Regions from separate parts of the Alteromonas sp. AO-Serp genome, predicted to be linked through region 1. Evidence: predicted binding sites of a transcription regulator. Region 1 holds the regulator's gene; the other holds the start of a gene.

Region 1 (3,417 bases):
TGCAGTGTTACCAATTAGGGCCGCTGAAATGCCCACACGGCCAACGGTACCAATAACAACCAGCTCTGCATCCAGTGTTTTTGCCACTTGCGGGATAACTTTTTCCGGAAGGCCTTCTCTTACTACGCATTTGTTCTCAGGAATACCGTACTTTAATGCGTGACTACGCATTTCCTTTAAATGATGATTTTTTACCGCGTCGTGATAGGTATCGGGGTCGAACTCAGGTACTTCTATGGCGATATTAAGTGGTGTAGAAGGGTAACTGTTGACCAAATTTACGCTACCTTTCAATAAAGAGGCGTAGTCGTTAGCAATGAGGGTGAGCTTATCGTTAAGTGCGGCATGCTCATCGTCTTCACTGCCTACGTTTACTGCAGCAATAATCTCTCCTCCTTCTGGCCAGTCGTGCTCTTTAACGAGCAATACTGGGCGAGGGCATTTACGCATTAAATGCCAGTCGGTGGGGGTGAAAATAACAGAAGCAAGATCGTCGTGCTTTTTGGTTGCCTTTACCACTAAATCTATCTGATTGTTTAGGGTGTAGTAAATAATCGACTCATACGCACGATTATTCCATTCTACAACGATATCAGTTTCAGTGAATCCTTGTTCTCTTAAGTGGGTGGCAAGCCATTTTGCATGCTCCTTTGTAACTGCATCGCGCATTGACTCGCGCTCATCCGGGCTAAGCATGGTCGTCATATCATAAGATAAGTCGTATACCACCATCATGGCGGTAACTGAAGCGCCTGTTTTTGAAGCGAGTTCATAAGCTCGGCTTAGTGCAGGTTGGTTATCGCGCTCGGCATCTACCACGGCCAGAATTCGTTTACACTCAATCATAACGTCCCCCTAACTACGAAACTTAGTAGCGGCTGTCGAAATCGAAGCTTTCTAATACTAACTATAAACGACATTGGGAAAAACGTAAGTTGTTTTAGATCAAGAATTTTACGAGGCGACCATGAGTGAACTTAACGAATTGAACATGGAGCAACCAGCGTGGCGCTGAAAGGGTAGATAGGTGGCTACCAAAGGTCACAAAAAAGCGCGCTTAGTGCGCGCCTTATTTAACACTTAAAAAAGACTAACCGCAGACAACGCTTGGGCCGTTAAGCGCCGCTAGTTTGGTGTTTAGTCTATCGAAATCCAAAATAGTAATAAGCTTGCCGTCTACTTTTATGATGTTGTCTTTTTGAAAACGGCTTAACAGACGACTAATCGTTTCAATCGTTAATCCTAAATAGTTTCCAATTTCGTTGCGCGTCATGGTTAAGTGGAATTCTCTATGGGAAAAGCCACGCTCTTCAAAGCGCTGAGATAGATGTGATATAAAATACAATAAACGCTCTTCTGCGGTTCGCTTGTTTAAAAGCATGATCATGTCGTGATCTTGTTTTATTTCAGCGCTCATGAAGCTCATGATCTGGTGGCGCAGCTTTGGAAATTGCACAGACATTTCGTCGAGGGTCTCGTAGGGAAGCTCACACACCATGGCAGTTTCTAACGCAGAGGTATAGCTTTGGTGTTTGTTCTCTCTTAATGCATCGAAACCGATAATGTCACCAGGAAAGTGGAAACCAGTAATCTGTTCTTCACCTTCGGTATTAGTCACAAATGATTTGAATGAACCAGTTCTCACTGCAAATAGAGAACGGAATTTATCACCAGTTTGAATCAGCGTGTCACCTTTATGAAGCGGCTTCTTGCGTTCAATAATATCGTCAAGAGACTCGATTTCTGTTTTGTTTAACGCCACCGGTAAACACAGGTGACTGAAACTACAGTTTTGACAGTGAATAGAAAATTGGCTTCCTTTGCTCATAATGCACGCTCTCTAAAAGAATACCCGACAATAATACACCCATTTTTAAACGATTGCGCCATGAATAAGATAAGCTGCATATATTGCCATTATTACTGCAATAATTTGTCTAAAATGATTATGTTGAAAACCTCGAACAATATATTGGCTACCAGCGCTTGCAGCGAGCAAGGTGGGTAATGTACCCAAACCGAAGAAGAACATAATAGCAGCGCCTTCTAGTGCGTTACCCGCCGCGAGAGACCAGGTAAGTGTGGAATACACCAAACCGCAAGGAAGCCAACCCCAAATAAAACCATAAGGCAACGCACTTAAAGGGGTCTTAAAGGGCAAAAAGCGTTTTGAAAGCGGCTGGACTTTGGAAAATAGGCCTTTACCCGCATTTTCCAGCACTGTTAAGCCAGTCCACCACTTACCCAAATAACACGCCAGTAGAAGCAACATGATTCCGCTAAGTAGGGAAAGGGCATAGTTGGCAAGAGGTATATAATCTGCTGCAATTTTTCCAAGTGCCCCGGTTATTGCTCCGGCGATGGTGTAGCTCACTATACGTCCCATGTTATAGGCAAGGGTATAGGGTAGTGCTGAAGCGCCTTTAGGCGATACCATCCTTAACGCAGCGACAATTCCACCGCACATTCCCACACAGTGAACTCCGCCGGCTAAGCCGATAAGAAAGGCAGAGAAGTAGTTAATCCCTTCCATGTGGCGCTTGGCTTTTGTCTACTTTACTGTCTTGAAGTTGCTTGCGTTGCTCAGCTAGCTTTTTTTCTTCTGGCGGAAGATCATCGTCAAACAGTATGCTATACCCTTGGCGATCTAAATCTTCAAATTGATTGGTTTTCACCGCCCAAAAGAATATCACGATAGCGACGGCAACAATGATGATGGCGATTGGAATTAATACGTAAATAATACTCATGCTATTTGCTCAAAAGTCGCGTTGAGTTTGTGACCACAATGATACTGCTTAACGACATACCAACAACAGCCATCCAGGGTGAAAGTAGGCCTGATACGGCGAAAGGTAAGATCAAAACGTTGTAACCTACCGACCAGCCGATATTTTGCCTTATTTTTTGCTTCACTTGATGCGCAGTTCGAATAAGCTCTGGTACAGAAAGCAACTGATCGCCAAGCAGTATCACGTCGGCGGCAGTTTTAGCCACGTCTGTGGCATTACCCACTGCAATCGCCACATCAGCGCTGGCAAGAACTGGAGCGTCGTTAATACCATCCCCCATCATCATCACTTTCGCGCCAGATTGCTGCATAGCTTGAACGGCTTCGTACTTTTGCTCAGGTGTTAGGCCACCTTTAGCGGTCGAAATTGGCAATGGTGCGGTAAGCGCATTAACGTTTTGCTGTGTATCACCACTTAAAACGGCGAGCGTATGGCTTGCAGCTAATATATCGAGAGTTTCTTGCGTATCTTCTCTTAGTGAATCCTTTACTTCATACGCCGCCATAATACGCCCCTTAACCGTGAGAAACACGTTAGCTGAAGGGAACGCTTCAATGAGTTTTAGCTGTGATTCGTGAACGCTGAATGCTGCAGATCCCATAGAAAACAACGTGTCATTGATCTC
Region 2 (3,417 bases), on a different contig from region 1:
GCGCTTACCCTTAATTTCCACACCGCTGTTAAGCAGATCGTTTACCAGCCCTACACCATCAGTGTTGTATCCCCATATTTCTCCGCTGTCACCATTCATTAGCGTATTAACAGCTTGTGCATCTTTGGCTGCTTGGTCGTCTACCTTTGCCAAGTTGAATGCATCAAGCTTAAAAGGCATGGTGACGTTACAACCTACCGCGCCTTCCTGAGCTAAAAACGCGTTGGCGGCATCTACAAAACCGTCTACTGGCGCAAGTATCTTTTCATAAGAAATATTTTCTCCCACTTGTTCAGCAAACATTTGATGGATAGTTGGTGATAAACTCTGTGCAATAGGATTTCCGAATACAGCGAATTTTTTCATGGGAATACGAGACTTATTTAATATAAAGAAGAAAAGCGATAATCGTGCTTCGCAGAGTACACCATATGAACGTATAGGTGGAGAGGAGAAAGTACGGGAATTAGCAAATACGTTTTACGACATAATGGAAACCGATCCACTCGCCAATGAACTGCTAGCTATTCACCCCCAGCCATTAGACAGAATTCGCCACGTGTTCTTTCTCTATTTAAGTTTATGGCTTGGTGGTCCTGATGATTACCAGCAGCAGTATGGCCACCCGCGTCTGCGTGCACGCCACCTACCTTATACCGTAACACCAGAGTTAAAAGCGCAGTGGATGTATTGCATGCGAAAAGCCATGTTTAAAACGGTTGAAGATATCGCCTTAGCTCAACAGTTGATAGACGCACTTGATCAGCTCGCCAATCACATGGTGAATACGAAATAAAAAAGCGCGTTGAAAGGGTTAACCTTTTAACGCGCAACTCCCCTGTTACTGTCTACGCTCTTTATGGCGCATAAAGTAGTGCAATTGTGAAAGCCTAATAGTTAATAAGGCGTGGAACTAATAATTAGAATGTGTAACCCACCGATAAGGTATACACCCAAGGATCTATTTCAATATCACTTACCTTTCCAGCAGCATCACCCACTTTGAAGGTTGCTTCGGTATCTATATCAATGAATCGAACCGATGCATTAACATGCCATTTGGTATCAATTTGGTAATCCATTCCCACCTGTGCTGACAAGCCAAATGAATTATCAAGCGAAAGGTCGCTTAAGCCAGCTGTTTCATTCGCACCTGTAAACTCTTCATCAAATATAAAGGTATAGTTGATACCTGCACCAATGTACGGCTGAAACGCAGAGCTGGCATCATTAAAATAGTAGTTTGCGGTAAGCGTAGGTGGAAGGTGCGTGACTTCTCCAAGCTGGTTACCCGTCCCTAACGGGTCAGCAACAGAAAAATTCACATCGTGCTTAAAGGGCGTTGCGGCAAGCAGCTCAATATTAATATTGTCAGTAATAAAGTACGCTACGTTTAGACCTAGCTGAGTATCGTTATCGATATTAAGGGCAACGCCAAGATCAGTTCCACCCGCGACGATGTTAGAGGTAGATTCGTCAGGAGCAACGGTAGTAAGACCGCCACGAACAATCCAGTCGCCCTGCTGGTGAGCGCTAGCTAAAGGTGAGAGTGCAGCAAGAGTAAGGCAAAGTGCAGATGCAGATAAAAAGTGTTTGCGCATGATATGTCTCATTTGTGGTTAACTAAGATAGGGCTACTTTACGCCTGTAGTTATGAGAAACATTGATCCAGCGCAAGCTTGATAACTCACTGAAACACTGAAGATATTCGACCTTGATATAGATCAAAAAAAACGCCGCATTAACGTTAATGCGGCGTTTTTTAGTCATTAAAGGTGAAAGCTGCTATCGGCGGTCCGCTTAAGGATTTAAGCGCAGCCTTATTTAATAATTAATCACCAATCAGTAGGTTTTAACCAGTCTGTCAGCTTGGCTTCGGCGCTACCCGGTGCAGGTGTATAACAATACTCCCAGCGCGCTAGCGGCGGCATCGACATTAAGATAGATTCGGTGCGCCCGCCGGTTTGCAGTCCAAATAAAGTGCCTCGGTCGAATACAAGGTTAAACTCAACGTAGCGGCCCCGGCGATAAAGTTGGAAATCACGCTCTCTTTCGCCGAAATCGGTTTGCTTACGGCGCTCAACAATAGGAACGTAAGCATCGATGAAGCCATTACCAACAGCCTGCATAAATGCAAATGACTGTTCAAAGCCCCATTCATTCAGGTCGTCGAAGAATAAACCGCCCACTCCGCGGGTTTCATTGCGATGCTTTAAGTAAAAGTAGTCGTCGCACCACTTTTTATACTTAGGGTAGACGTCATTGCCAAACGGCTTACATAATTTTTTAGCGGTATCATGCCAGTGTACAACGTCATCTTTAAACGGATAGAATGGCGTTAAGTCGAAGCCACCGCCAAACCACCAGATAGGTGCTTCGCCCTCTTTTTCTGCAATGAAAAAGCGAACATTAGCGTGTGACGTGGGGATATACGGGTTATGTGGATGAATAACGAGTGATACACCCATAGCCTGAAAGTTTCTTCCTGCTAATTCAGGCCGATTAGCCGTTGCTGAAGCCGGCATTTGACTGCCAAACACATGAGAAAAGTTAACGCCGCCTTGTTCAATCACCGCACCATTTTTTAGTACTCGAGAACGGCCACCGCCACCTTCTTCTCGCTGCCAGCTGTCTTCAACAAACTGGCCCTTACCATCGGCAAGTTCAAGGGTTTGGCAAATGGTGTCTTGCAGCCCTAGTAAATAGCTTTTTACTTGTTCTATTACTTCAGGGGCATTTTTACCGTCCAGTAATTCTGCTGATGTCATGCTCTTATTACCTCTGCTGTGTCACCATCGCGAATGGTACTGGGTTTAGTTGCACCGCCTACTTCCCCTTCTACATAGAAAACGGAATCAGCGAATACGGCTTTTGCTTCTTCAGTGGTGGTGGCTGGCGGTTGGCCGGTCAGGTTAGCGCTTGTAGAAACTAACGGTTTACCTAACTTATTGCACAATTCCACTACTACAGGGTGATTAGTTACGCGCACCGCTATTTTACTATGCTTGCCGGTTAACCAAACTGGCGCAGATGACGACTTAGGCAATAGCCAAGTATTAGGGCCTGGCCAGCTCGAAAAAATATCGGTGCGTCTGTCAGGGCGAATGGCGTTATCGTTAACATAAGGCAGTAGCTGACTGTAGTTTGCAGCAATCAAGATCACGCCCTTTTCTACCGGTCGCTGTTTTATCTCTAACAGCGCATTTACAGCGGCTTCATTGTCGGGGTCACATCCGATGCCCATTACCGCTTCGGTTGGATAAACGATTAAACTGCCAGCTTGGAATGCGGCAACAACAGGGTCTACTTCAGGTGAGTTAGCCTCAACGGGGGTAAACGTGTTTACGTTCCCATTTTGGATATCAGACATGGTTTTAATCTCTACGTATAGTTCTTCGTTTAGTTGTTCGTATAATT

Evidence for each region. Region 1 encodes FNR, which switches genes on or off when oxygen is low (the NO sensors DNR and NnrR bind a similar motif). Its sites were predicted from a motif close to TTGATCTAGATCAA; they were not measured.
Region 2: QVA83_RS11615 (OmpW family outer membrane protein) is a predicted target of FNR. The motif match lies at 1,715-1,728, and genes of this name have one in related genera.

The regions. Positions count from the first base shown of each region.
Region 1 is NZ_JAFLMX010000166.1:1,660-5,076, forward strand. It holds gene uspE (universal stress protein UspE) at 1-846, opposite strand, end outside; gene fnr (fumarate/nitrate reduction transcriptional regulator Fnr) at 1,091-1,828, opposite strand; gene QVA83_RS11680 (sulfite exporter TauE/SafE family protein) at 1,874-2,533, opposite strand; gene ccoS (cbb3-type cytochrome oxidase assembly protein CcoS) at 2,520-2,750, opposite strand; gene QVA83_RS11690 (heavy metal translocating P-type ATPase) at 2,752-3,417, opposite strand, start outside.
Region 2 is NZ_JAFLMX010000164.1:17,342-20,758, reverse strand. It holds gene aroE (shikimate dehydrogenase) at 1-366, opposite strand, end outside; gene QVA83_RS11620 (group II truncated hemoglobin) at 365-796, shown strand; gene QVA83_RS11615 (OmpW family outer membrane protein) at 921-1,601, opposite strand; gene hemF (oxygen-dependent coproporphyrinogen oxidase) at 1,836-2,768, opposite strand; gene tsaC (L-threonylcarbamoyladenylate synthase type 1 TsaC) at 2,765-3,370, opposite strand; gene QVA83_RS11600 (DNA topoisomerase family protein) at 3,416-3,417, opposite strand, start outside.